Regions from separate parts of the Rhizobium sp. LjRoot254 genome, predicted to be linked through region 2. Evidence: predicted binding sites of a transcription regulator. Region 2 holds the regulator's gene; the other holds the start of a gene.
What was found. Region 2 encodes PhoB, which activates phosphate uptake and scavenging genes when phosphate is short. Its sites were predicted from a motif close to TGTCATNNANCTGTCAT; they were not measured.
Positions count from the first base shown of each region.

Region 1: a site for PhoB is predicted at 11,299-11,315, ahead of ACSQ26_RS02730 (PhoX family protein). Genes of this name have one in related genera too.

Region 1 covers NZ_CAXUSM020000001.1:533,336-548,217, forward strand. Annotated here, with positions in the region: gene ACSQ26_RS02685 (cadherin-like domain-containing protein) at 1-533, shown strand, start outside; gene ACSQ26_RS02690 (carbohydrate ABC transporter permease) at 584-1,486, opposite strand; gene ACSQ26_RS02695 (carbohydrate ABC transporter permease) at 1,529-2,653, opposite strand; gene ACSQ26_RS02700 (sugar ABC transporter substrate-binding protein) at 2,966-4,627, opposite strand; gene ACSQ26_RS02705 (ABC transporter ATP-binding protein) at 5,087-6,148, shown strand; gene ACSQ26_RS02710 (RbsD/FucU family protein) at 6,231-6,686, shown strand; gene rbsK (ribokinase) at 6,712-7,635, shown strand; gene ACSQ26_RS02720 (M10 family metallopeptidase C-terminal domain-containing protein) at 7,717-9,345, opposite strand; gene ACSQ26_RS02725 (calcium-binding protein) at 9,499-11,121, opposite strand; gene ACSQ26_RS02730 (PhoX family protein) at 11,373-13,277, shown strand; gene ACSQ26_RS02735 (flagellar export protein FliJ) at 13,488-13,832, opposite strand; gene ctrA (response regulator transcription factor CtrA) at 14,280-14,882, shown strand, end outside.
Region 2 covers NZ_CAXUSM020000001.1:4,302,188-4,317,069, reverse strand. Annotated here, with positions in the region: gene argF (ornithine carbamoyltransferase) at 58-975, opposite strand; gene ACSQ26_RS21235 (aspartate aminotransferase family protein) at 1,039-2,220, opposite strand; gene ACSQ26_RS21230 (GcrA family cell cycle regulator) at 2,647-3,183, shown strand; gene ACSQ26_RS21225 (IS630 family transposase) at 3,274-3,792, opposite strand; gene ACSQ26_RS21220 (winged helix-turn-helix domain-containing protein) at 3,833-4,225, opposite strand; gene ACSQ26_RS21215 (endonuclease/exonuclease/phosphatase family protein) at 4,306-5,106, opposite strand; gene ppk2 (polyphosphate kinase 2) at 5,141-6,070, opposite strand; gene phoR (phosphate regulon sensor histidine kinase PhoR) at 6,182-7,381, shown strand; gene ACSQ26_RS21200 (PstS family phosphate ABC transporter substrate-binding protein) at 7,577-8,611, shown strand; gene pstC (phosphate ABC transporter permease subunit PstC) at 8,706-10,184, shown strand; gene pstA (phosphate ABC transporter permease PstA) at 10,181-11,497, shown strand; gene pstB (phosphate ABC transporter ATP-binding protein PstB) at 11,510-12,328, shown strand; gene phoU (phosphate signaling complex protein PhoU) at 12,366-13,085, shown strand; gene phoB (phosphate regulon transcriptional regulator PhoB) at 13,148-13,831, shown strand; gene ACSQ26_RS21170 (hypothetical protein) at 13,838-14,882, opposite strand, start outside.

The sequences.
Region 1 (14,882 bases), 3.8 Mb from region 2:
GACAGGTCATTGCGGCCGGCGATATCGACGAACTCACCTGGAAGGCTGCCAAGGACGCGAACGGCGACGATTATGCGGCGTTCACCTTCCAGGTCGTCGATGACGGTGGTGAGGCGAACGGCGGCGAGAACACCGATGCCGACCCGGACACGATAACCTTCGACGTCACCGAGGTCGTCGACCGGATTAACGGGAACAGACGCAACAACAAACTCGTCGGCACCGATGGAGACGACATTCTCAACGGCAAAGCGGGCAATGACAAGCTGAGGGGCGGGCTTGGCGAGGACATCTTCCTGTTCAAGAAGGGCCATGACCGTGACACCATCGCCGATTTCGACGCGACGGATGCCGACCACGATACGCTCAACCTTTCGGGCGTCAATACGATCAAGTCATTCGACGACCTGATGGCCCATCACGTCACCGAGGGCGCCCTCGGTGTTGTCATCAACGGATTGCATGGCGACAGGATTCTTCTCAGGAATGTCGATCTTGCCGACCTCGATGCGGGTGACTTCATAATCCTGTAGGCATGCCGTGCCGACGACCGCGTTGGATTTTGGGGCGCCGGCAAACGCCCCTATTTCACGCTGCCGGCCGTCATGCCCTTGATGATGTAGCGTTCGAGCACGATGCCGATCACCACCAGCGGCGCGATGGCTGCGGCCGAAAGTGCTGCCATCGACCACCAGTTGATGCCCTGCGAGCCGGTCTGGCTTGCGACCATGACGGGCAGCGTCTTGCCGTGGGTGGCGGTGAGCAGCGCCGCGAAGAAATACTCGTTCCAGCAGAGCACCAGCGCCAGGATGAAGGCCGCGACCATGCCGGGGGCGGCGAGCGGGAAGACGATGCGGAAGAAGGCGCCCCAGATGGAGAGGCCGTCGACGAGAGCTGCTTCCTCGAGCTCGATCGGGATACCGCCGAACTGGTCGCGCATGATCCAGATGACGATCGGCAGCACCATCAGCGTATAGAGCAGGATCAATCCGACCGTGGTGTCGAGCAGTGCGAGTTCCTTGTAGAGGACGAGGAAGGGCAGGGCCAATACGACCGGCGGCAGGATGAGCTGCGACAGGAAGAAGAACGAAATGTCCTTGTTGCGCATCCAGCCGATCTTGTAGGCGAAGCGGGAGAGGCCATAGGCCGCGAGCGAACCGATCAGCACCGCGAGCAACGAGGCGCTGACCGAGGTGATGACGCTGTTGAAGAAGCGGCCGATGAATTCGCTGCGGACGGTGGAAGGCCGCCCGATCGTATCCGGCGACAGGCCGAGCGAGCGCCAGCCGAGCCAGTTGGGATTGTAGCCGACCCAAGGCACGATGGCGCCCTTCTGCACGTCCTTGGCGACCTTGAACGAGGTGGTGACCGTCCAGTAGATCGGAAACAGGCAGACGATGGCCCATAGCGACAGCGCGCCATAGATGAAGATGCGGGAAAAATCGAACCTGGCGGGTGGGTTCCCGATCTGGTCGTCGATGCTCACGTTGGGCAGTGTCTCGGCGGTGACGGTCACGGTTCGAACTTCCTATTCATTGCTGTTCGCGATGGTCCACCTGCTCGCGAGCTTCAGGAGCCCGGTGATGAACAGGATGATGATCACGAGATAGACGAAGGCGAGCATGGTGCCGTAGCCGACATTCGATCGCTCGCGATATTCGCGGTAGATGAAGCTGGTGACGGTGTCGGTCGCGCCGCCAGGTCCGCCCGAGGTGACGTTGATGACGATATCGGCGAGCTTCAGCTTGAAGATGATGCGGAGGATGATGGCGGTGATGGAGACCGGCAGCATCAGGGGGAAGGTGATCTTCCAGAACGCCTGCCAGGGGTTCGCGCCATCGACGCGGGCGGCCTCCTGCACTTCCTTCGGCATGGCCTGGAGGCCGGCGAGCAGCATGATCATCATGAAGGGAATGTAGGTCCAGGCATCCATCATCATGATCGAGATGCGGGCGATGACCGGATTGGTGAAGAAGGCGGGCTGCGACCAGCCGAGTTCGCGGGCAAGCGTCGCGAGCGGCCCGAAACGATACTCGCCGAGCGACTTGCCGATCATCCATGACACCGCGACCGGCGACAGCATGAAGGGCAGGAGGAAGGCGACCCGGAAGAATTTGCGCGCCCGGATCTCGGCATTGAGCAGCAGCGCCAGGCCGAAGGCGATCGCATATTCGACGATCACCGCGGCCGAGTAATAGAACATGTTGATCAGCGCGTTCCAGAAATAGGGATCGTGCCACATCTGGACGAGGTTGTCGGTGCCGTTGAAATGCTGGCCCTCGAAGGCCGAGAGGTTCCAGTCGGTGAATGCGATGTAGAGCCCGAACAGGGTCGGGAATATCACCATGAAGACGGTGAAGAGAAAGGCAGGCAGGATGAACAGCAGCTTCTTGCCGGCTTCGCCACGGATGATCACTTGCGAAACGCAAAGGCCGAGACACCAGATGACGATCGCATAGAGCGCGGGCTGCCAGTTGGCGAAACCGAATTCCAGCTTGCCGGCGACATGCAGCGACTGGATGAGGAAGGTGCCGAGCAGAAGGACCGTAGCGCCCCAGAAGATCAGCTTGCCGAGCCGCTTGCGGCTGGCCGGGATCTCCTCGTCGGTGTTGACGGTGTAGAGCCTATCGATCAACAGGTCCTTGTCTGCCATGTATTTTAAGTCCCGTTGGTTCCGGCTGTTAGCGCCGGAGGATATTAGCATTCTCGCTTAAGACAACAAGAAGGCTGCCGCGGTCGGGGCCGCCTTCCTGCGTATTGGTGGCACAGGCCGCCCCAAACCCGCGACGTCATCCTCGGGCTTGTCCCGAGGATCTGGTGCCGGTCCCGTATGCCACTCACGAAGCATCCGGATCGAGCGTTACCAGATGCTCGGGACAAGCCCGAGCATGACGTTGGAGAGCTTTGCCGGCAACCAAGAGGCCGGCGACTCCTGCCGCCGGCCTCCAATTTGAACCGTCACGCCTTACAGGCCAAGCGAGGCCTTGTAGAGCGCGACCTGCTTTTCGCGGCCGATCTGGTCGGTCAGCTTTTCCCACGCGGCGGCGATATTGTCGGCGCCCTGCTGGGCGGACATCTGGCCGGCGAAGATCTTCGCCAGTTCGTCTTCCGCGATCGAGTAATACTGGAAGATACCCGGGATACGGGGCTCGATCGCAGCATTCGGATGGTTGTAGGAATCCTTTTCCGAGTTCAGGTAGGACGTGATGAAGGCTTCGTCGTAACCTGCCGCGACCCATTCCGGAATGTTGAAATGCGAGTTGCGGTAAGGCTGCATGCCTGAGGGGTAGGCAGCCGTCCAGAGCGAGATGTCCTTGCCGCCGAGGTGCGCTGCAGCCGACCATGCGGCCTTCTGCTTGACCGGATCGGAATCGACGCGGGCCATGACGTAAACGCCCCAGCCGATATAGGCCATGTTCGGTGCGTAGTTGGGGCCCGATGCGAGCTTGTCCCACTGGCCGGTCTTGGCGTTGTAGACATCGTCCGAACCCGGAAGGATCGAGAAGCCGACGGTTTCGCCGACGACCGAGCTGTCGGACGTCTTGGACATCGAGCCGACGTCACCCCACCATGCGACCATCGAGCCGGTGCCGGCCAGGAACTGCTGGAAGGCAGTCGTGCCCGGATCGGCATTGAGCTGGTCGGCCGGTTCGGACGGCAGCGCGTCGATGACGTCCTGGATGGTGCGAACCCAGGCCGGGTTGTTGATGCGCGGCTTCATCGTGTCGGCGTCGAACAGCCATGCCTTGTCGTCCGGATGCTTGGCATAGGCCGAAGCCCGCGAGGCGAGGAAGTAGAAGCCGAAGCCGCCCCAGCCCTTGGGTGCATCGAGATAGCCGTAGAGATCCTGGCCATCGAGCTGCTTGCCCTTGAGGAACTTGGTGACTTCCTGCACCTTCTGCCAGGTGTTGGGAACGCCGAAATCGCCCTCGTGGCCTTCGTCCTTCCAGGCTTTCGCGAGGTCGGCAGAAGCGAACACGTCGGTGCGGTAGTTGAAGTTGTGGCAATCGCCGTCAACCGAGATGCGGTAGGTCTTACCGTCCCAGGTGCCGACCGGCGCCTTGAGGTAGCCGACATAGTCGTCCATGTCGATCTGGGTCTTGACCCAATCCGGCATGACCGATGCAAGGCCCTTGCCGCAGACGTCGCCTTCGAAAGGCGCGCCCATTTCGGCAATGTCGAAATCGACGGTGCCGGTGGCGATCGATTGCTGCAGGCGGGCGTTATAGTCCGCCTGTGCCAGGTCGATCCAGTTGATCTTGGCGCCGGTATACTGCTCCCACGCATAAAGCAGGCCGCGGAACAGAACGTTGTGAAGGTTCTGGTTGTTGAGGCCCATGAACGAGAGCTCGACGCCCTTGAATTCACCTTCCTTGATGCTTGCCTTGGTCGCGCCGAGGCACATTTCACCGACCTTCTGCCAGTCGGCATCCGTCGGCGAACCAGCGCCGACGCCCGGAACCTTGAGCAGTGCCGCGCGGTCCACGGCCTGTGCATAGGCCGGGCCGGCGAGGCCTACCATCGACGAGCTCATCGCCGCCGTTGCGGCAATGCCTGCTGCGCCCTTCATCAAGCCGCGACGGCTGATGGATTGCATCGCTAGAAGTTCATAAAGATCGACTTTCACGCCTTATCCTCCCGTTAAGGTTGTCAAGACAGGGCACATTCTCCCGCGCACCCCACCTGTCGCCGGCAGTCTTGCACAGCAATCCTGCCTCGCGCAAATTGTATTTTATCGTCCTAGAAAAGGACAACCGAAGCAATTTCTTACGCGTCTCCAATGGCTGTCTTCATGCCCTGGTAAGAAACAAAGTAAACCCTTTTACCAAAATGCGTCAATGGCGATTTTTCCCAAGCGCCTCACCGCATTGCAGCATTTGCGTTGCGTCGCGGCAATGGCGGACTTCAAAACCAGTGGACAAGCTTTCTCCCCTCGGTTAGAGGACATTGGGAGGCCCGGCGGGAGAACCGGCAAACCGGGCAGGAAGAACGAGGCCGCCGCGCGATCAAGCTACAACCATATGTAGCAATTGCGAATGGCAATCTTGAGGTTCAGACACGGACGCAAAGGTCCGGGGGAGAGGGGATGTCACAGGTTCTGGTGCGCGATGTGCGCAAGGCGTATGGCGCCTTGGAGATCATCCATGGTGTCAATATCGATATCGCGGATGGCGAGTTCGTGGTGCTGGTCGGCCCGTCCGGATGCGGAAAATCCACGCTTTTGCGCATGATAGCCGGGCTTGAGAGCATTACCGGCGGCAAGATCCTGATCGGCGACAAGGTCGTCAACAATGTGCCGCCCTCAGACCGCGACATTGCCATGGTCTTCCAGTCCTATGCGCTCTACCCGCATATGAAGGTGAAGGACAACATGGCCTTCTCGCTTAAGCTGAAGAAGACCGATCCCGCTGTGGTGGAAGAACGCGTCAAATCGGCGGCCAACATCCTCGGCCTGACGCCCTATCTCGATCGTTACCCGCGCCAATTGTCCGGCGGCCAGCGCCAGCGCGTGGCCATGGGCCGCGCCATCGTGCGCAATCCACAGGTCTTCCTGTTCGACGAACCGCTCTCCAATCTCGACGCCAAACTGCGCGTGCAGATGCGAACGGAAATCAAGGAACTGCACCAGCGGCTGAAGACGACGACCGTCTATGTGACGCATGACCAGGTGGAAGCCATGACCATGGCCGACCGCATCGTGGTGCTGCAGGACGGCAATGTCGAGCAGGTCGGCGCGCCGCTCGATCTCTACGACAACCCGGCGAACCTGTTCGTCGCGACCTTCATCGGTTCGCCCTCGATGAACCTGATCAAGGGCAAGGCGAAGATTATCAACGGCGAGGTTTTCGTCGATGCGGGCGGCACGCTGCTGCCTGCGGGCACCAAGCATCAGGTTGCCGAGGGCCAGGATGTCACCTACGGCATCCGCCCCGAGCATATCGAACTCGCCGAGGATGGCTTCGAGGCAAAGGTGGGCGTGATCGAGCCGACCGGCTCGGAAACCATGGTGTTCGTCCATGCCGGCGGCAATGACTTGCTGGTGCTGTTCCGCGAGCGGCACACCTTTACCACCGGCCAGACGATCAAGCTCAAGCCGCGCAAGGATGCGGCGCATATTTTCGACACCGCGACCGGTAAGCGGATCTGACATTCGATAGCACTTTGTTTGTCGCAGGTTTTTAAGCGGAGAACCGCGTTACACTTTTCCGAAACCTGCTTGGGAGGACACTATGCTCAAGAACATCTCGCCGCTGCTCAACGCCGATGTGCTCTATGCACTGAAGGCCATGGGGCATGGCGACTATTTGATCCTGTCGGACACCAATTTCCCCGCCGATTCCATCGCCCGCCAGACTGTGCTCGGCGAGCTGCTGAGGATGGAGAACACGACATCGGCCGAGGCGGCCGCTGCGATTCTGTCGCTAATGCCGCTCGATACGTTCATCGACAATGCCGCCGAGCGGATGGAAATCGTCGGCTCGCCCGATGAACTGCCCGCCGTGCAGCAGGAGGTGCAGGCTGCCATCGACAAGGCCGAGGGTAAGTCCTGGCCGCTGAAATCGATTGAGCGCTTCGCCTTCTACGAGAAGGCGAAGAAGGCCTATTGCGTGATCCAGACCGGCGAGCGCCGCTTCTATGGCTGCTTCGTGCTGACAAAGGGCGTGATCCCGCCGGATGCCCAGTGAAGTGAAATGAAGTGAGGTTGATGCGATGAGCCACGACATCGTCATTCTCGGCGTCTTCGTTGCCGACACCGCCTATCGCGCCGCCCGCCAGCCGAAGATGGGCGAGACCCTGCTCGGCAACGGCTTTGCGCTCGGCCCGGGCGGCAAGGGCTCCAACCAGGCGGTTGCGGCGGCCAAGGCCGGCGGCGACACGGCGTTCCTCTCCAAGCTCGGCGACGATGCTTTCGCCGACATGGCGATGAAGACATGGGACGAGGCGGGCGTGCATCCCGTCGTCAGCCGCGACAAATCGAGCTATACGGGTGCCGCCTATATCTTCGTCGAGGAAGGCACCGGCAACAACGCGATCATCGTTTCGCCGGGTGCGGCCGCGACCATCTCGCCCGCCGACATGGATGCGCAGGCCGACCTTATCGGTGGCGCCAAAGTCTTCGTCACACAGTTGGAACAACCGCTTGATGCGGCCGTGCGGGCGCTGGAGATCGCGCGGGCTGGAGGGGCCGCGACGGTCCTCAATCCGGCGCCCGCACAGAAACTCGACAGTCAAGTGTTCGCGCTCTGCGACTACGTGACCCCGAACGAGACCGAGACCGAGATATTGACCGGCCTGCCGGTGACCAATGTCGAGGAAGCCAGGGTCGCGGCAGCGCGGCTGCTGGAACTCGGCGTCAAGACCGCGATCATCACGCTCGGCGAAAAGGGCGCGCTCTATCACAGCGCCACCGAGAGCGTGCTGGTGGCGCCGTTCAACGCCGGGCCGGTGAAGGAAACCACGGGCGCGGGCGATGCCTTCAACGGCGGCTTCGCGGCGGCGCTGTCGAAGGGCATGACGCCGCTGGAGGCAGTGCGCTTCGGTTCGGCCGTGGCGGGGATTTCGGTGACGCGGGCGGGGACGGCGCCGTCGATGCCGGATCTCGCCGAGGTCGAGGCGTTGCTGGCGCGGGGGTGATATCCGCCTCTTGGGCAATCCATCCCAGCTTGCAACGGACCTGATCAATTTGCGAGGAGATGCCGCGATCTCCCGCCGCTGCTACAGCGCGAAATCCCCCGCCGTCAGCTTCATCGCGTCATCGAGATGGATGGCGAAATCGGCGCGTTTGTCGCCGTCGGTGTCGCCGTAGATGTAGGTGTCGCTTTTGAGCTTCTCGTAGCGCAGTTCGCCCTCGTGGCCGGTGAAGGCCCTGGTGTTGATGAACTTGAAGGCCTGGTCGTTATCAGGGGTCTCGCGGGCGTCGATCAGGTGCAGGTCGATCTGGTCGGCGTGGGTCATGTCGAGGATTATGTCGGCCCTGGCTTTGGTCTTTCCGGTTTCGTCGGTCAGGAACAGGAATGTGTCGGCGCCCTTGCCGCCGGTCATCCGGTCGCGGCCGATGCCGCCATCGATGATGTCGCCGCCATTGAGGCCCTTGAGCGTGTCGTCGCCATCCTCGCCGGAAATGGTCTCGCTCCAGTTGGTGCCGGAGAGGGTCTCGGCATCCACCGTGCCGATGCGGTCGGGTGCATAGTGCCGCTGGTAGACGCCGCGGTTGCTGCCGTCCTGGTCCTCGGAAGTCCAACTGACCACCCAGCTGCCGTCATCGTGCGCTGTGAGCCCCCGGCTGAATTGATAATCGGTGGTAAAGAGGTTGACCAGCGTCTCCGTGCCGGCGGCGGCGCCATCGGCGTCATAGCGCTGCTGGTAGACGCCAGTCTCGCTGCCGTCCTGACCGTCGGAATCCCACGTGACCACCCAGCCGCCATCGGCAAGCGCGGCGATTGAAGGCCCTTCCTGCTCGCCCGTGGTGTAGGTGTTGACCTGTGTCTCGACCCCGACGGTTGCGCCATCGGCGCCATAGCGCTGCAGATAGATGCCTGCGCCTGAACCATCCTGACCGTCCGAGCGCCATGCCACCACCCAGCCGCCATCGACGAGCGCGGCAACGGACGGTTCTCCCTGAAGTCCCGCCGTCGTGGTATTGACCAGCGCATCGGTTTCGACTGTTTCGCCGGCTGCATTGTAGCGCTGCTGGATAACATTATGCCCTTGCTCCGGCTGGTCTAAGCTGTGCCAGGTGACGATCCAGCCGCCATCGGCAAGCACAGCCACGGCCTGCTGCTCCTGGATACCTGTCGTTATGCTGTTAACCTGCGTCTCCGTACCCACGGTTTCACCAGCGGCGTTGTAACGCCGCTGGTAAATACCTTTGTTGTCGCCGTCCTGACCGTCGGAAGACCAGGTCACGATCCAGCCGCCATCGGCAAACGCCGCCGTCTGCGCGAATTCTTGCGTGTTTGTCGTATATGTGTTGACCTTCATCTCCCCGCCGAACACCGAGCCATCGGCATGATACCGTTGCTGGTAGATGCCAGAACCGTCGCCATCCTGTCCGTCGTACGAGGTCCATGCAACCAGCCAGCCACCGTCGGAAAGGGCCGTAACCTCCGGCAATCCTTGTTCGCCCGTCGTGAAGGTATTGACTGCTGTTTCGACCCCCACCATCGTGCCGTCAGCGTCGTATCGCTGCTGATAGATGCCGCCGCCTTCACCGTCCTGCCCGGAGGAGTACCAGGTCGCGATCCAGCCGCCGTCGGCAAGCGCTGCCAGTGATGGCAGGGCTTGGTAGCTGGTCGTGTAGGTGTTGACGCGTGTCTCGTCGCCGGCTGTGGCATTGGATGACATGTTCGCTCCGCTTGTCGCATAGGTTGGGTTCGACCGCGGAGCCTTATCCAAGGCGTGAACGCATGCGTTCTAGCAGGTTCGGCGCGTTTGCACCTGACCTTTTTTGGGTCTATCCGGCATATTTGCGGGCGCGGATGGCTTTTCCCGGCACGGCTACAGCGCGAAATCGTCCGCCTTCAGCTTCATCGCATCATCGAGATGGGTGGCGAAATCGGCGCGTTTGTCGCCGTCGGTGTCGCCGTAGATGTAGGTGTCGCTCTTCAGCTTCTCGTAGCGCAACTCGCCTTCATGGCCGGTGAAATCCTTGGTGCCGATGAACTTGAAGGCCTGGTCGTTATCAGGGGTTTCGCGGGCGTCAATCAGGTGCAGGTCGATCTGGTCGGCGTGGGTCATGTCGAAGATCGTGTCGGCCTTGGCGTTGGTCTTGCCGCTGTCGCCGGACTCGAAGAGGAAGATGTCGCCGGCGGCGCCGCCAAAGAGCCTGTCGCGGCCCTTGCCGCCATCGACGATGTCGATGCCGCCGAAGCCCTTGAGCGTATCGGCGCCGCTGGCGCCTGAGAGCGTCTCGCTCCAGCTGGTGCCGGAAAGCGTCTCGGCGGCTGATGTGCCGATGCGGTCGGGCGCATAGTGGCGCTGGTAGACGCCGAGGCTGCTACCGTCCTGATCGTCGGAAAACCAGGTCACCACCCAGCTGCCATCTTCGAGTGCGGCGACCAACGTGGAATATTGCTCGCCTGTCGTATAGAGGTTGACCAGCGTTTCGCTGCCCGATGCCTCGCCATCGGCGTCATAGCGCTGCTGGTAGACGCCACCGTCGTTGCCGTCCTGGTCATTTGAGTTCCAAACGACCAGCCAGCCGCCGTCGCCAAGCGCGGTGATCGAAGGTAAATACTGTAAGCCGGTGGTATAGGTGTTGACCTGCGTCTCGACGCCGTCCGTCGCGCCCGAAGCATCGTAACGCTGTTGGTAGATGCCCCGGCTGCCGCCGTCCTGGTTCGATGATTCCCACGCCACGACCCAGCCGCCATCGGCCAAAGCGGTCACGGATGAGAATTTTTGATCCGAGGTCGTGAAGGAGTTGACGCGCGTCTCGGAACCCACCGCAGCACCCGCTTCGTTGTAGCGCTGTTGATAGATGTCTTCGCCACTCCCGATCTTGTATGAGTGCCATGTCACCACCCAGCCGCCGCCGGAGAGCGCTGCGATCGACGGTTCGCTCTGACTGAACGTCGTATAGGAATTGACGACGGTCTCCGTGCCGACCGCGACGCCATCGGCATCATAGCGTTGCTGGCTGATGCCAACGCGGTCACCATCGACTTCGTCAGACGACCACGTCACGACCCAGCCGCCATCGGACAGGGCCGTGGTCGACGGCTCCCATTGATAACCCGTGGTGTAGGTGTTGACAAGCGTCTCCACCCCGGATGCGATGCCATCGGCGTCATAGCGCTGCTGATAGATGCCGGAGAGGTCGCTATCCTGGCCATCGGACGCCCACGTCACCACCCAGCCGCCGTCAGCCAATGCCGTGACATTCGCGTCCTCCTGCGCGCCGGTCGTGTGAGTGCTGACATGTATTTCCGCGCCTGCGACCACGCCATCGGCGTCGTAGCGCTGCTGGTAGATGCCCCCATCGTCGCCATCCTGCCCGTTGGACTGCCACGCAACCAGCCAGCCGCCATCGGCAAGCCCGATCACGGACGAGTGCGCCTGGATGCCCGTCGTGAACGTGTTGACGCGAGTTTCGTCGCCGGCTGTCGCATTGGATGTCATGTTTGCTCCGCTTGTCATAAAGGGGGTTCAACCGCGGAGCCTTATCCAGGGCGTGAACAGCAGGGTTCTAGCAAGTCGCTGGTGTGCGCGCCTGACTATTTTTGGGTCTATCCGAGCAGGTTTGCGGGATGAGAGGGCTGGCGCCGCTACAGCGGCCGGCCTGAGCCACCTCCGGCGCATCATGCGCCTGTCACCTGCCGCTGATAGTTGGCGTGGGTTGATATCGACGCCATATTCAGGGGGAAAAGGCCATGACAGACTGTCCTAAGAATTCGTCGCCCGTCATTCGCGATCTGATTGCGCTCAGATCGTCGCGGCGGGCATTCCTGCAAGGTGCCGCGAGCGTCGGGACCATTGCCGCCGGCGGCTTCGTCGGCTCGCTCTTCGCCGGCGAGGGCTTTGCCGCCGCGAGCACGTCGAGCCTCGGCTTTACCGAGCTCAAGCGCGTCTATGACAAGGACATGGCTGTCGCGGACGGTTATTCCGCCCATGTCGTCGCCAAGTGGGGCGACCCGATGACCTCAGCCGGCAAGGCTTTCGCAGGTGTTCCGACCGCCGCCGAACAGGCCGTGTCCTTCGGCTACAATTGCGACTATATCGCCTTCATGTCGCTGCCCAAGGGCTCGCAGAGCTCCGATCACGGCCTGCTCTGCGTCAACAACGAATATATCTCGCCGAACGTGATCTTCCCCGGCATGACCGAGGATGACGCGGGCAAGAAGATGACCAAGGAACAGGTCGATTTCGGCATGGCCGCCATGGGCCATTCGATCGTCGAGATCAAGCTCGGGACCGAGGGCTGGCAGGTCGTGCAGGACAGCGCCTACAATCGCCGCCTGACATTGGAAACGCCGATGGAACTCACCGGTCCCGTGGTCGGCCATGACCTGGTCAAGACCAAGGACGATCCCGAGGGCCGGATGGTCAAGGGAACCAACTACAATTGCGGCGGCGGCGTGACCCCCTGGGGCACGGTGCTGACCTGCGAGGAAGGCGCTTCCGACACGTTCGGCGGCTCCATAGAAGGGCTTCCGGCCAAGGCCCTGCTCGAGCGCTATGGCTTCGACGGCTCCGATTTCTACGGCCGCGCCCGCTTCCACGACCGGTTCGACATGACCAAGGAACCCAATGAGCCGAACCGGTTCGACTGGGTGGTCGAGATCGATCCCTATGCGCCCGATTCCGTGCCGAAAAAGCGCACCGCGCTTGGCCGCATGAGCCATGAGGCCTCGACCGTCGTGCTCAACAAGGATGGCCGCGTGGTCGTCTATATGGGCGACGACGACTATTTCGAATATGTCTATCGCTTCGTCAGCAAGAACGCCTATGACCCGGCCAAGCCCGAATCCGGCAAGGATCTGCTCGACGAAGGCGTGCTCTCGGTCGCGCGCTACAACGAGGATGGAACGCTCGATTGGCTGCCCGTGGTGCATGGCGAAGGGCCGCTGACGACGGAGAAGGGTTTTGCCTCGCAGGCGGATGTGCTGCTGAAGACGCGGCTTGCGGCCGATGCGCTCGGTGCCACGCCGATGGACCGTCCCGAGGATATCGAGACCAACCCGGTCACCGGCCGCGTCTATGCCGTCATGACCAAGAACAAGAAGCGCAAGCAGGACAAGCTCAACCCGGCCAACACGCGGCCGGAAAACCTCTGGGGCCATATTGTCGAGATGATCCCGCCCGGTGGCCGCGGCACGGATGCCGATCACACCGCCGCGAAATACACCTGGGACATTTTCGTGCTCGCCGGCAATCCCTCGGATCCGGCGATCAAGGCGAGTTTCCATCCCGAGACATCCAGCAATGGCTGGTTCGTCTGTCCCGACAATATCAGCTTCGACCCGGCCGGCCGTCTCTGGGTCGCGACCGACGGCGCCAACGATTTCGATCTGCCGGACGGCATCTATGCGGTCGATACCGAAGGCCCGGGCCGCGGCCTGCCGAAACTGTTGTTTACCTGCCCGACCGGCGCCGAGGCCACCGGCCCCTGCTTCACGCCAGATGGCACGACGCTGTTCATCTCCGTCCAGCATCCCGCCGAAAACGCCGAGACGCTCGACAAGGTCGAGACCCTCTGGCCGGATTTCAAGGGTGAACTGCCGCGTCCTTCGGTGATCGCGATCCGCAAGGCCGACGGCGGCGCAATCGGCGCCTGAGGCAAGCGAAGACCAATTGCGCACGCCGCCCCATTCCCGCACAACGCTGTGTCGGGGGATGGGGCGGCGTAAGCGTGTGTCTGACCACGAAAAATAGCCCCGATGCGAACAGGGGCCATCCTTCAAGCTTCGCATGAATTGCGAGCAACGGCATTGGACCCCCGCAAGCGAGGGTTCGGAAGAGTCAGTCGGAGAAATCCGGACCGCGCGTCAGGCGCGCAGTCTGAGATCCCGCTCCTCGATGGCCGAGGCCTTGTCGAATTCGGACTGAAGTTCCTCGACGGCCGTTTCGGCCGCGTCCTGCTGGACCTTCAATTCCCGGATCGAGACCCCCAGATTGTCGGACCGCTGGCGGGCGGCCTTGGCGAAGGTCGAATAGGCGAAGTGATTCGGATCGGTGATGCCGGACTTCTTCTCTTCGTACTGGATCTGGTTCTCCAGCTCCTTCGCCATGCGTTCAAACTCGGCCATCATCATCTGCAGTTGTCTCAGCTGACGGCGTTTCTCCTTCAGCTGGAATTCCTTCAGACGCACTAGGCTTTCACGCGACTTCATACGCAATACTCCGTGGATAGCGTGATCCCGGTTAACTTACAAAACCCGGCTTGAAAGAGTCCCAAAGGACACATCTCAAAAAAATGTTCACGGACGTTAATAATTCCTAACGACGGTAACCATTCGTTTACGGGCATCGTTAATGATAACGGCCATGGTTTAAGGCTCGGTAAATGCCGGAAGGATGTTTCACTTTTTTGGCGAAGAATGAGTCGGCTGAATCGCTTAGCGCGAATTCTTAATGTATTGGTTAAGAGTCGTCATTTGGGGATTCATGTGGTAAATCAGGTGGCTGGGGAAAATATTTAACAAAGTCGATACATCTTGCCAGATGGAATCAGAATTTGTTAACCATTTAATGGCAGCCTCCAAATCAGGCAATTAGCTGGATCCCAGCCCTGAAGGTGAGGTTGTGAACCTTTCAAGGCGGCGGAAAAGGGGAAGAATATGCGGGTTCTACTCATAGAAGATGACAGCGCGACAGCGCAAAGTATTGAGCTTATGCTCAAATCCGAGAGTTTCAATGTTTACACCACCGATCTCGGTGAAGAGGGCGTCGATCTCGGCAAGCTCTACGATTACGATATCATTCTCCTGGATCTGAACTTGCCCGACATGTCCGGCTACGAAGTGCTGCGCACTTTACGCCTGTCGAAGGTCAAGACCCCGATCCTCATTCTCTCTGGTATGGCCGGGATCGAAGACAAGGTACGAGGCCTTGGTTTCGGTGCCGACGACTACATGACCAAGCCTTTCCACAAGGATGAACTGGTTGCGCGCATTCATGCGATCGTGCGCCGCTCCAAGGGCCACGCCCAGTCGATCATCATCACCGGCGACCTGATCGTCAATCTCGACGCCAAGACGGTGGAAATCGGCGGCCAGCGGGTGCATCTCACGGGCAAGGAATACCAGATGCTGGAGCTTCTCTCGCTCCGCAAGGGCACCACGCTCACCAAGGAAATGTTCCTCAACCACCTCTATGGCGGCATGGACGAGCCGGAACTGAAGATCATCGACGTCTTCATCTGCAAGCTGCGCAAGAAGCTC
Region 2 (14,882 bases):
GCGAGAAAACAACCAAGCCGAGGTAGTCTCAGATGCCCATTCCGAAGAGGCCAGTCGTCAGATCGCACCCAGGCACCATGCCAGCACGGATTTCTGCGCATGAAGGCGGTTCTCGGCTTCGTCGAAGACGACCGATTGCGGCCCGTCGATCACCTCGTCGGTGACCTCCTCGCCGCGATGCGCCGGCAGGCAATGCATGAACAGCGCATCGTCTTTGGCGTGCTTCATCAGTGCGCCGTTGACCTGGTAGGGCTGGAACACGTTGTGGCCGCGTGCGCGATGCTCCTGGTTCATCGACACCCAGGTATCGGTGACGACGCAATCGACGCCGTTCACGGCCTTTTCCGCGTCATGGGTCAGCATGATGTTGCCGCCATTGTTGCGCGCCCAGTTGAGATATTTGTCGTCAGGCTCGCTGCCGAGCGGCACGGCCATGTTCATCCGGTAGCCGAAGCGGGCGGAGCCCTCGATCAGCGAGTGCAGCACATTGTTGCCGTCGCCGGTCCAGGCAACCGTCTTGCCGGAGATCGGGCCGCGATGCTCCTCGAAGGTCATGATATCAGCCATGATCTGGCAGGGATGGGTCGCGTCGGTCAGGCCGTTGATGACGGGAACAGTCGCATGCTCGGCCAGTTCCAGCAGGCGGGAGTGATCGGTCGTGCGGATCATGATCGCATCGACATAGCGTGACAGAACCTTGGCTGTGTCGCCGATTGTCTCGGCGCGGCCGAGCTGCATTTCGGTGCCGGAGAGAAACAGCGTCTCGCCACCGAGCTGACGCATGCCGACGTCGAACGACACGCGGGTGCGGGTCGAGGGCTTCTCGAAGATCATCGCCAGCATCTTGCCGGCGAGCGGCTTGTCGGGATTGCCCGACTTGAGTGCTGCCTTGCGGCTCTTGGCGTCATCCATGATGACCCGGAGGTCGGCTGCGGAAACTGCGGAGAGATCGAGAAAATGCTTAGCGGACGCCATACGCGTGATCCTTGCCTGTCTTATCTTGAAATGTTTAGTCGAATTTCAGGGTGAGACAAAGCATCATCGGTGTGCGAGCTTTTCGGCAGCCTTTTCGAGCCGGACGAGGCCCTCGCGGGCATCTTCAGCAGTGGTTACCAGCGGCGGCAGTAGGCGCACGACATTGTCGCCCGCCATGACGGCCAGCAGCTTCTCGCCGCGGATCGCCTGCAACAGATCGGCGGCCGGCACCTTCGCCTTGATGCCGATCATCAGGCCTTCGCCGCGGATTTCCTCGATCACCTCGGGGAAGCGATCCGAGAGCGAAGCGAGACCCTGGCGGAAGACCAGCGCGACATCGTTGACATGCTGCAGGAAACCCTCGGCAAGCACGACGTCGAGCACGGCATTGCCCACCGCCATCGCCAGTGGATTGCCGCCATAGGTCGAGCCATGCGTGCCGGTGACCATGCCGGAAGCGGCTTCAGCGGTTGCGAGGCATGCACCCATCGGAAAGCCACCGCCGATGCCCTTGGCCACGGCCATGATATCGGGCGTGATGCCCGCCCGTTCATAGGCGAAAAACTTGCCTGTACGACCGACGCCGCACTGTACCTCATCGAGGATCAGCAGCAGGTCGTGCTCGTCGCAGAGCGCTCGGATCGCCTTGAGGAATTCCGGCGAGAAGCTCCGCAGCCCGCCTTCGCCCTGGACCGGCTCGAGCAATATGCCGGCAGTCGCTTCGGTGATCGCCGCTTTCACGGCATCGAGGTCCTCGAAAGGCACCTGGTCGAAGCCGGGGGCCTTGGGGCCGAAGCCGTCGATGTATTTCTGCTGGCCGCCGGCCGCGATCGTCGCGATCGTCCGGCCGTGGAAGGCGCCTTCGAAGGTGATGATGTGGAATTTTTCCGGATGGCCCTTGGAATAATGGTAGCGGCGCGCGGTCTTGATCGCGCATTCCAGCGCCTCGGCGCCCGAATTGGTGAAGAACACCTTGTCGGCGAATGTATTCTCGATCAGCCGCCGGCCCAGTTTCTCCTGCCCGGGGGATTCATAGAGATTGGATGTGTGCCAGAGCTTCTCGGCCTGCTCCTTCAGCGCCGCAACCAGATGCGGATGCGCGTGCCCGAGCGAGTTGACGGCGACACCAGCCGCGAAATCGAGATAGCGGTCGCCGGTTTCGGTGATCAGCCACACGCCTTCACCTCGCTCGAAGCGCATCGGGGCGCGAGCATAGGTGTCGTAAAGTGTAGCGGCATCCGCCATCGCGGTTCTCCTGGTCTATCCTGTCGTGGATGGTTGCTCCATGCCGATGCCCGGCCACGCCCGGCTCGGCAAAAGCAAAAAGCCGCCCTTTCAGGCGGCAGCGGCACTATTATCATTTGATCTTCCGCCGTCAACAAAAACCCGCAATTCCGCGCCACTTGGCCCAACTGCTCGAATAGGAGCGTTCCCGTGACAGGTGGTCCGCCGCGCATCAAAATGACGGTTGACAAATCAATCTTGGGGATAAGTCAAAAATTGATTCCCGCAGATTCCAGTCACTCTTGTCATGGAGTCCGGGCACCACTAGTTTAGGGATGAATTAGCTAGACTGCATGCGGCGGAACTAGTCACCAGAAAACTCAGGGGCCCTCGCCCCCCAGGCTCGTCTTGGGGTGCGGTGAAGGATTCCGTAGGAAGGATGACATTATGGATAATGGGGTAAACTGGACCGACGAACGCGTGGAGAGGCTGAAGAAGCTTTGGGCCGAGGGCTTGAGCGCCAGCCAGATCGCTGCCCAGCTCGGCGGCGTCAGCCGCAACGCGGTCATCGGCAAGGTCCACCGGCTCAGCCTGCCCGGACGTGCCAAGGCCGGTGGTGCAACCTCCGCCCGGTCCCAGAAGCGTTCGACGGTTTCGACCCAGGTTCGTCCTCAATCCTTCGCTCCGCGCACGATTACCCGCACGGTGACCCGCCAGGCGGGCGCAACGATGCTCAAGGAAGACATCGAGATCGAAGCACTCGAGGAGATGGAAGTCTCGACCAGCAACAATGTGGTCGTGCCGATCTTCAAGCGCCTGCCGCTGGTCCGCCTTACAGAGCGCACCTGCAAGTGGCCGCTCGGCGATCCGCTCAAGGACGACTTCTGCTTCTGCGGCAATGACTCGCCGGATAACACGCCCTATTGCACCTACCATCAGAAGCTCGCCTACCAGCCTTCGGCGGAGCGCCGCCGGGTTCGCTGATTTCGGCAAATGACGGTTTATCGGAGGCGGCTGGTCCGCCTCCGTTTTTATTTGTGCCCCACCCAACGACGGACCTAAAGCGTGTCGCATTTATTCAGCCTCATAGCCGGCTGCTCTGAAGAAGTTTCTGCATTCTGACACGGAGAAGAGTGCGACAATGTCGCCGAGCGCCTGAGTGATGGCGTCGAAGCTTCGAGCGGCTCGTTTTCGCAATAGGGACTTGAGCTTGGAGAATGCCATCTCGATCGGGTTCAGGTCCGGCGAGTAAGGCGGGAGGAAGAGGAGCCAGGCACCCTTGGCCTTGACGAGCTGCTCTGCGCGCTCGCTCTTGTGGAAGCCGACATTGTCGAGAATGACGACGTCACCTGGCGATAGCGTCGGGGCAAGCTGTGTTTCAACCCAGGTATCAAAGATGCGGCTATTCATGGGTGCATCGACGATGAAGGGGGCAGTGAGGCCGTGGCAGCGAAGTCCAGCAATGAATGTCTGCGTCTTCCATTTTCCGAAGGGAGCATAGGCGACAAAGCGCCGCCCTTTGCGGGACCATCCGGTGCGCTTGGTCAGCCGCGTGTTTGTCGATGTCTCATCGACGAAGATCAGCCGCGCCAATGCCTTGTTGAAGAACCGCTTTCGACGCCTAATCCACAGGTCACGCGCCTTGGCGATCTGCGGCCTGCACTGTTCGCTTGCCCTGAGGCTTTTTTTTATTGCTGAGCCCCAGCCGATGCAGGAACCGGCCGACGGTCGCGCGATGGACTTCGACACCGCGCTCGGCGAGCTCGACACACAATTCGTCCAGTGTCACTTCGCCATGGCCTGACACACGTTGGTTGATCCATTCGCCGTGAGCCGACAGCTTGCTGCCGGGCGGCTGGCCCTGCCGGGCAGGCGCAAGTGAGCCCGACGATCGTTGCAGGATCATCATGTTGTTGACGAACCGAGGAGATACCCGAAAATGCCGGGCAGCCTCACGATGACTATGACCCTCTTCCACAAACGCAACAACACGCGCACGCAACGCTATCGGATGCGGCTTGCCCATGGTCGTTCTCCTTCCGTGGGCAAATTGAATCACAAATCACAAAATAACGGAATCCCGAATCTGATTACCTGCGACACGCTTTAGATTTCAAGCAGAAGCGGGCAATGATCCGAGACTTCGGGGTCTGACACGACATCGAAGTCGATGACCGTGACGGCATCATTCACCAGCATGTAGTCGGCAAAGCGGCCCGGCTTGGTGTAATGGGAATTGCGCGTCCCGGCAAACCCTCGCGACGTCACCATGTCGGTCAGCCCGATCTCGCGCAATATCGCGAAAGTCTCGCTATCCGGCTCGACGTTGAAATCGCCGCAGACGACGAGGCGATCCCCCGGCTCTGAAATTCTTGTTGCCAGCGCGGCGAGCCTGCGCGCCTGCGCCAGCCGCTCGGGCGTATCCATCTTGCCATTGAGATCGCGCAGTCCATGGGTATGAACGATGGATACCGGCCAGTTCCTCTCGTAATCGAAAAGCCTGACAGCATGCGCATTTCGCGAGCGCGGATGTTCTCCATAATCGTTGGGCGAAAAACCCTTGTGAACGAACGATTGGATCTGGCCGATAATCGGGAATGAGTTCCGGACAAATGTCGCCAGTCCCCATTGTGATGGCACTGTTTGGTCGCCGTCCCAGAGAACGCCTTGCGCGGCGGGGCAAAAGGTCGTCGTATGCTCCGGCAGCGCTCTTGCGACGTCGAGATAGAAGTTCGCGCGTTGCGGCAACACGTGGTCGCCATCCCGGTAGTCCAGCCAGTCCCTGGTCGAGAGCGGCGTATGGACCACCTCCTGCAGGCATAGAATGTCGGGAGAGGCGGCGCTGACATAGTCGATCAATTGATCGTGCAGCTTGCCGCCCCAGCCGTTCAGGCACATGATACGCACGGTCGGGACTTCCTGATCTAACGACGCTTCGGGCTCACTTGAGGAATTTTTCGCTCCGGCAGACGATCTTGTCGTCGACCTTGCCGATCACTTGCCTGTCCTTGCCGTCATAATCGATGGCGTTGAGGATGTGCTTGATGAGTTCCAGCCGCCCGCGACGCTTGTCATTGTTGCGCACCACGGTCCACGGCGCCTCGTTGGTATCGGTTTCCTTCAGCATCCGATTGCGCTTTTGGGTGTAGTCATCCCATTTGTTGAGCGCCGCAATATCCATCGGCGACAGCTTCCAGATTTTCAACGGGTCGTGACGGCGGTCATGGAACCGCTTGAGTTGCATCTCGCGCCCGATATTGAGGTAGAATTTGAAGAAATGGATGCCGTCCTGGACGATCATTTTCTCGAAGCGCGGTACGACCTTGAGGAAGGCCTCATATTGCTCCGGCGTGCAGAAGCCCATGACGGGCTCAACGCCGGCCCGATTGTACCAGGAGCGATCAAACAGCACGAACTCGCCTGCAGTCGGGAAGGTCGAGACATAGCGCTGGAAGTACCACTGGCCGCGTTCGGTCTCGGTCGGCTTGGTGAGGGCCACGATGCGCGCGGAACGCGGGTTCATGTTCATCTTGACGGCGTTGATCGATCCGCCCTTGCCGGCTGCGTCCCGGCCTTCGAAGATCGCCATCACACGGGCGCCGCTCTTCTGCTGCCAGATCTGCAGCTTGACGAGTTCGACCTGCAGCGCTTCCAGCTGTTCCTCATAATCGTCGTCGTCGAGCTTCTTGTCATAGGGATAGCCGCCGGACTTCAGGTCCTTGTCGTCAATCCAGCTCGGCAGATCAGGATTTTCGATGTCGAACAGGCGCTTCTCCCCGCCGATCTCGATCTCCACCGGCTTGGTCTCAACCTCTTCCACCATGACTCGCTCCCGGATCGCAGATGATTTCGCTCGCCTAGACTTGCCCATATTTATCTTGTGAATTCAAGCGGTCCATGGAAGACCTGTCACATCAGGTGGATAGCTAGGGACAGCTAATCGCGTGAGGGTGACTCGTAAATGCAGGTAGTCTGGACAATTGTGAGCTGGTTGATGCGGCGCAAGGCTTACATCCTGTGCGGCGCGTTCGGCATGCTCATTGTCTATGGTGCGACCCGCAATGGCTGGGCGGCGATCGGCGCGATCCTGATCGCGATCCTGCCGGCATTCTTCACCCGTGACCCGGTGCCCGCGCCTCTCGCACAGGATGACGTGACGGCAGAGATCGCCAATGATCCGCTGTTCGAGGTAAAGGCCGCCTTTGCGGGCTTCGACAGCCCGGTCTTCCTGCTCGATCGCGGCGGATACGTGCTGTACCAGAACCCATCGGCCGCGCATGCCTTCGGCGAATTCCGCGATGGCCAACATGTTTCCGCGCGTATTCGCCTGCCTGCCGTCCTCGATACGATCCGCGAGGCGCTCGATACCGGCAAGACCGGAACGATCGAATATTCCGCCATGCTGCCGTCGGAGAGCGTTTATCTGGTCCGGATTATCAAGGCGCAGGGAGAGGCCGACTATTATGTCCTTATCTTCCGCGACATTTCGGAAACCCGCCGCATCGATCGCATGCGTTCGGACTTCGTGGCGAACGCCTCGCACGAATTGCGCACGCCGCTCGCCTCGCTCCGCGGCTTCATCGAGACATTGTTGGGGCCGGCGCGCAACGATCAGAAGGCGCAGGAGAAATTCCTCGGCATCATGCAGGAGCAGGTGACGCGGATGAGCCGTCTGGTCGATGACCTCATGTCGCTTTCGCGCCTGGAACTCAAGGCCCGGCTGGCGCCGCAGGATGCGGTCGACCTCGTACCGCTGATCGGCTCGGTCTGCGATGCGCTGGCGCCACTGGCGAGCGATGTCGGTGTCGAGATCGTCAAGACGCTGCCCGCGCAGCCAGTCATGGTCACCGGCGACCGGGATGAACTCACGCAGGTTTTCGAGAACCTCATCGAGAACGCCTGCAAGTACGGACAGGATGGCAAGAAGGTGGACGTGACGATAACAGCGGAGCCGGATCAGCCGGTCGAAATCAGCGTCCGCGACTATGGTCCCGGCATCCCCGACGAGCACGTGCCGCGCCTGACCGAACGCTTTTATCGGGTCAATGTCGAGAGCAGCCGATCCAAGAAGGGAACAGGTTTGGGGCTCGCCATTGTCAAGCATATTCTCACACGCCACCGCGCCCGGTTGATTATCCGCTCGGAAGTTGGGCAGGGCAGCACCTTTACGGTGCGCTTTTGACATAAAAGGCCGCGACGTAGCCGCCGGCTTATATTTTAAACATTAAAATCAATGGCATGGCCTGTCATAAATCTTTCGCAGAAATGACATAAAAGCATGGGTGTCCAGGGTCTAATGAGAACCGGGCCGCATAAAACCACAGGCCAGGGCGCCGCTGCCGGCGCCGCCAAATCCAGCCCGAACGGGAGAAATCAGATGAAACTCGTAAAGACCACCATGGCAGCGCTTGTCGCTTCCGTCGCCTTCGCAGGCGTTTCCTTTGCCGCCGACCAGATCCACATCGCCGGTTCCTCGACCGTGCTTCCCTATGCCAAGATCGTCGCCGAGCAGTTCGCCGAAACCTATTCGGATTTCAAGGCTCCGGTCGTTGAATCCGGCGGCTCCGGCGCCGGCCTCAAGGAATTCTGCAAGGGCGCTGGCCCCGAGACGATCGACATCGCGAATTCTTCGCGCCCGATCAAGGATTCGGAACTCGAAACCTGCAAGGCCAACGGCGTGACCGACGTCACCGAAGTCAAGATCGGCTATGACGGCATCGTCTTCGCTCTCGACAAGTCCGCTCCGGATTTCGCTTTCGAACCGGCCGACATCTACACGGCTCTTGCTGCTGAGATTGTTGTCGATGGCAAGATCGTCGCCAACCCGAACACCAACTGGAAGCAGGTCAACGCCAAGCTCGCCGACCTCGACATCCAGGCTTTCATCCCGGGCGAAAAGCACGGCACGCGCGAAGTGTTCGAAGAAAAGCTGCTGGTCGCCGGCTGCAAGGCCACCGGCGCGCTCGAAGCCATGGAAAAGGCCGGCATCGAAAAGAAAGAAGCCGAAGGCAAGTGCAAGGCAGTCCGCAAGGACGGCAAGGCTGTTGACATCGACGGCGACTATTCTGAAACCCTCGCCCGCATCGATGCGGACAAGAAGGCAGTCGGCGTATTCGGCCTCTCCTTCTATGAAAACAACGCCGACAAGCTGAAGGTCGCCACCGTCGGCGGCGTCCTGCCGAGTGTCGAAACCGTTGCCAAGGGCGAGTACCCGGTTTCCCGTCCGCTCTTCTTCTACGTCAAGAAGGCTCACCTCGAGTCGGTTCCCGGCCTGAAGGAATATGTGGAATTCTTCACCGCTGACACCATGATCGGCCCGGACTCCCCGCTCGCCGAATACGGCCTGATCCCGGCTCCGGATGCTGAGCGCGAAGCAATCCGCGCTGCCGTGTCCAGCTGGAAGAACATGTAATCGCAAGATCGCCGGCGGGTGAAAGCCCGCCGGCATTTTTCATATTCGCATTTTCAAGGGCATGAGGCCCAAAACGTCCAGTTAGGGTATTGAGATGGGTAGCGCCTCGGTTTTCCTGATAATTCTGGTCATCGGCGTGGTCGCGTACTATCTGACGCGTTCAAAGTCGGTGTCCGTGGTGAACGGAGATGTGCGCAAGCTGCACTCCCGTCCTTCCTATTTCGGTGCGCATGCCGCCATCTGGGCGATCCTGCCAGCCGCTCTCTTCCTCATCGTTGCGACCAATGTCGGCTCGAACTACGTCGAGCGCTCGGTCAGGGCATCGCTGCCCGCGGAGCACCTTGCAAAGCCGCAGAACGAGCAGGACATCATTTACGGCATGGTCAAGTCGATCGCGACCGGCTTCGACCTGCTGACATCCGAAGAGCGCGCCGCGGTTGATGGCGACATCACAAAGTTCAAGTCGGTGCTGGGCTCGAAGGGCCTGCCGCTGGCCCAGGATCCGCAGCCGTTCATGATCGATGCTGCCAAGCGGCTGATGAGCGAAACGTCAACATCCCATTGGATCATAGCGGTCGCCTCGATCCTGATCGCATTGGGCGGCGGCTATTTCTCTTATACGCGTGTCTCGGAAACTTTCCGCGCCCGCAACAATGTCGAGCGTTTCATGCTCTGGGCGCTGATCCTGTCGTCCACCATCGCGATCCTCACGACGTTCGGCATCGTCGGCTCGCTGATTTCCGAAACCTTCCGCTTCTTCGGTCAGGTTTCTCCGGTCAACTTCTTCTTCGGCACAGTGTGGGATCCACGCTTCTCCACGACCGGCAGCACTTCAGGCCAGTTCGGCCTCATTCCTCTGCTGCTCGGCACGATGTACATCGCGCTGGTCGCGATGCTGATCGCAGTGCCGATCGGCCTGTTCGCCGCCATCTACATGGCAGAGTACGCGTCCCGTCAGGTCCGTTCCATCGTCAAGCCGCTGCTCGAAATCCTGGCCGGTATCCCCACCATCGTCTACGGCTTCTTCGCGCTGATCACGATCGGACCGTTCTTCCGCGATTTCTCGACCGGCCTCTGGGGCGCGCTGACCGGCAACTACACCAACTTCATCGAAGCGCAGAGCGTGTTGACGGCCGGTTTCGTCATGAGCATCCGCCTCATCCCCTTCGTCTCGTCGCTGTCGGATGACATTATCACCGCCGTGCCGAGAGCGATGCGTGACGGTTCGCTCGGCCTCGGCGCCACGCGGTCCGAAACCATGAAGCGGGTTATCCTGCCCGCGGCGCTCCCGGGCATCATGGGTGCCCTTCTTCTCACCGGCTCGCGCGCCATCGGCGAAACGATGATCGTGGTTCTCGCGGCCGGTGTCGCGGCGAACCTGCAATTCTCGCCCTTCGAGCCGATGACCACCATCACCGTCAAGATCGTCAACCAGCTGACCGGCGACCTTGAATTCAATTCCCCGCAGACGCTTGTGGCGTTCGCGCTCGGCATCACGCTCTTCGTGCTGACGCTGATCATGAATGTCTACGCGCTCTACATCGTCCGTAAATACCGGGAGCAGTACGAATGACCGACGCTGTATTCAACCCGGCCGGCACTTCGGCCGCCGCTGCCCCCCGCGATATCGGCATCAAGAGCCGCCGCGCCGCCGAGAAGCGCTTCCGCATGTATGGCGCCGCTGCGATCATCATTGGCCTGGCTTTCCTGGTCCTGCTGCTCGTCTCGATCGTCTCGAAGGGCTACACGGCCTTCTTCCAGACCATGATCACCGTCCCGGTCGAGTTCTCCGAGAAGGTCATCGACCCGACGAACAAGCGCGCCACCGATCCGAAGGTGCTGATCACCGCCAACTATCCGAACCTGGCGCGTGATGCTGTTGCCAAGGTGGTCGGCATCGATCCCAAGGATCGTCCGTCGATCGCCAAGCTCAAGGGCTTCATCTCCGATGGCGTCCGTGCACAGCTTCGCGACATGGTGCTCGCCAACCCGGATATCATCGGCAAGACAGTGCCGGTCACGTTCCTGGCGTCCGCCAATATCGACTCGGCCTACAAGGGCCAGATCGACCTGACCTCCGCCGAGGCCAACCGGAAGGTGTCCGATGCACAGGTCGGGATCATGAACAAGCTTTCGGAGGCCGGTGTTCTTCGCGAACACTTCAATCCGGCCTTCTTCACGGCTGGCGCATCCAGCCGTCCTGAAGCCGCCGGTCTCGGCGTCGCCATCCTCGGCTCGATCTACACGATGCTGATCGTGCTGGCGCTGGCCCTGCCGATCGGTGTCTGTGCCTCGATCTATCTCGAGGAATTCGCACCGAAAAACCGCTGGACCGACCTTATCGAGGTCAACATCAACAACCTCGCTGCGGTGCCGTCGATCGTCTATGGTCTTCTCGGCCTGTCGATCTTCATCAACTTCATGGGCATGCCGCGCTCGGCCTCCATCGTTGGCGGCTTCGTGCTGGCGCTGATGACGCTGCCGACCATCATCATCGCGACACGTGCCGCGCTGAAGGCCGTGCCACCCTCGATCCGCGCGGCTGCACTCGGCCTCGGCGCTTCCAAGATGCAGACGGTCACGCATCACGTTCTGCCGCTCGCCATGCCCGGCATCCTGACCGGCACGATCATCGGTCTCGCCAATGCACTCGGCGAAACCGCACCGCTGCTGCTGATCGGCATGGTCGCCTTCGTGGTGGATTATCCGACCACGCCGTTCGAGCCCGCGACGGCTCTGCCGGTGCAGATCTACATGTGGGCGAACGAGGCCGAGCGTGCCTTTGTCGAACGCACGTCGGGCGCGATTATCGTGCTGCTCATCTTCCTCATCATTATGAACTTCGCCGCCATCATGCTGCGCCGGCGCTTCGAACGCCGCTGGTAAGGAGTACGTCCCATGAATATGCTTACAGATATCGAAGTCGAAAAGACGATTGGCAAGAGCATGAATACCGAACAGACCTACAAGATGATCGGCAAGGACGTCTCCGTTTTCTATAGCGAGAAGCGTGCCCTGTTCGATGTCAATCTCAACATCCGCGAGAACACCGTGACCGCGCTGATCGGCCCTTCGGGCTGCGGCAAGTCCACGTTCCTGCGCACGCTGAACCGCATGAACGACACGATCGAAGGCTGCCGCGTCACCGGCAACATCACGCTTGATGGCGGCGACATCTACCGGCCTTCACTCGACGTGGTCGAGTTGCGCGCCCGCGTAGGGATGGTGTTCCAGAAGCCCAATCCGTTCCCCAAGTCGATCTACGAGAACGTATCCTACGGCCCGCGCATCCACGGCCTCGCCACCAGCAAGGCCCAGCTCGACGAAATCGTCGAAAAAAGCCTGATACGCGCCGGTCTCTGGAACGAGGTCAAGGATCGTCTGCTTGAGCCCGGCACCGGCCTGTCCGGCGGCCAGCAGCAGCGCCTCTGCATCGCCCGCGCCGTCGCCGTCAGCCCTGAGGTCATCCTCATGGACGAGCCCTGTTCGGCGCTCGACCCGATCGCCACCGCCAAGGTCGAGGAACTGATCCACGAACTGCGCGAGAACTTCACGATCGTCATTGTCACCCACTCCATGCAGCAGGCCGCGCGTGTTTCCCAGCGCACGGCCATGTTCCACCTGGGCTACCTCGTGGAAGAGAACGACACAGACAAGATGTTCACCAATCCGGACGACCAGCGCACCCAGGATTACATCATGGGCCGGTTCGGCTGAGACGCGTTTCGCCGGCTGTCCGGCAGGAGGATTTCCGATGACCACAACATCATCCCACATCTATTCCGTATTCGACGAAGAACTGAAACTGCTCGCCCGTCGCATCGCCGAAATGGGCGGCATGGTCGAGCAGATGGTTTCCGATGCGATCCATGCGCTCGTGACCGCCGATTCCGCGCTCGCCCAGCGGGTGATCTCGGAAGACACGATCGTCGATGCGACGGAACGTGAAATCGGCGACAAGGCGATCCTGATGATCGCCAAGCGCCAGCCCGTTGCATCCGATCTTCGCGAGATCATCGGATCGATCCGCATCGCATCCGACCTGGAGCGCGTCGGCGACCTCGGCAAGTCCACCGCCAAGCGCGTCATCGCGGTGCAGACATCGGGCATTCCGCGCCCGCTCGCCCGTGGTATCGAGCACCTCTCCGAGCTTGCTCTGTCGCAGCTCAAGGACGTACTCGACGTCTATTCGACGCGTTCGCCCGAAAAGGCTGAGCAGATCCGCGCCCGCGACGAAGAGATCGATGCGATGTACACGTCGTTGTTCCGCGAGCTTCTGACCTATATGATGGAAGATCCGCGCAACATCACGCCCTGCACGCATCTCCTGTTCTGCGCCAAGAACATCGAACGCATCGGCGACCATGCGACGAATATCGCCGAGACGATCTACTACATGTCGACCGGCGAGCAGCCGGCCGGCGAGCGGCCCAAGGATGACAACACGGCATCCGTCGTCCAGCCAGCCCTTTGAACCCCGGGTGCCCGGAGGGCGCCCTCGGAAAACCGGTGGTCTAACACCGGGAACGGAGTCTCATGCAGCCGAGAATCATGGTCGTCGAAGACGAGGAGGCACTGGGCACACTGCTCAGCTACAATCTGGAAGCCGAAGGCTACGAGGTGGAGGTCATCCCGCGTGGCGACGAAGCCGACATACGCCTGCAGGAGCGTGTGCCTGATCTCCTCGTGCTTGACTGGATGCTGCCGGGTGTTTCCGGCATCGAACTCTGCCGCCGCCTCAGGATGCGTCCGCAGACCGAGCGCCTGCCGGTGATCATGCTGACCGCGCGCGGCGAGGAGAGCGAGCGCGTTCGCGGCCTCTCCACCGGCGCCGACGACTATGTCGTCAAGCCGTTCTCGACGCCGGAACTGATGGCCCGCGTGAAAGCCATGCTGCGCCGGGTGCGGCCGAGCGCGATCTCGTCGCTGCTGAAATGCGGCGATGTCGAACTCGATCGCGAGACCTACCGCGTCCATCGCCGCTCGCGCGAGGTCCGGCTCGGGCCGACGGAGTTCAAGCTGCTTGAATTCTTCATGTCGTCGCCCGGTCGCGTGTTCTCGCGCTCGCAGCTTCTCGATGGTGTCTGGGGCCACGACATCTATGTCGACGAGCGCACCGTGGACGTCCATGTCGGCCGCCTGCGCAAGGCGCTCAACCTCTCCAACATGCCCGACGTGATCCGCACCGTGCGCGGCGCGGGCTATGCGATGGAAGTCTGATAAGCCTCAAGAACCGGGCAGCACCCTGATGCCATAGAGGCGGATGGCGCTGCCTTCGCCGGTGAGATCGCTGTTGATCACGATATGGCCGGGCTCGCTCGGGCCCAGCTTTCCGTCGAATTTCACCTGGATCAGTTCGTCGGCGCGTTCGTTGGTCACGGTATAGCGGTGCCGGCCGCAATCGCCCAGCGTCTTGAACTCGCATTGGATATAGATCTGGGCGGGCTTTTCGCTGTTCGATTTCACCGTGACTGCCAGCGTCGAGGTCTTGCCGGCAAGTTCCTGCAGGATCGAGGCCGGCACTTCCACCAGCACGTCGCCATCCTGATCCGGCGCGTTGGAGGCGATGATGGTCGCCACGCCGTCGCTATCTTGACCGTCCTCGATGGTGGCCTTTGAGCGTGGGCGCGCAAGATTACTATTGCTGCCCGGCTTGTAGATATCCATCCATTCGCCCGAGAAGCCGCGCAGCGTATCGAGCCGTGTTTCGGCAGGCGTGGTCTCCGAACTGGCGGATTGCAACTGCTTCGGCACCAGATCGAAATCCGTATTGCCCTTCATCGCAGCATCGATCATGCCCGTCGCATAAAGCCACCAGGCGCCCGTGCCGATAATCCCGATCAGGCAGGCATAGACGAACAGGGACACCAGGGCGGAACCCGCTCCGCGGCCCTTGCGAGGCTCGCGCGGCACCGGCGAGCCGGCCGCCTCGTCCCAATTCGTGTCCTCCATCTGGCGCGCGGGCTTTTCCTCCCGGTGCTCGCGCGTGGCGAAAAAATCGGAAAGCGTATCGTCATCGGCGGGCTGGACAGCGGAGGCGCGTTCGTTCGGCTCGACCCGGATCTCGGGCTCCGCGCGGACATCTTGCCGGGCGGGCTGCTCGGGCTCGATCCGGACGTCCCGCTGTGCCTGTTGTTCGAACGGGGCGGGAGCCTCATGCTCGATGACGGGGGCGGCATCCTCGGCCGTGCTGTCATGAGGCTCGGTTTCCGGCGCGTGCTCGACGACGGCGGGATCGTCCTCGGGCTCCCGGTCCAGCGCCACCCTTTCG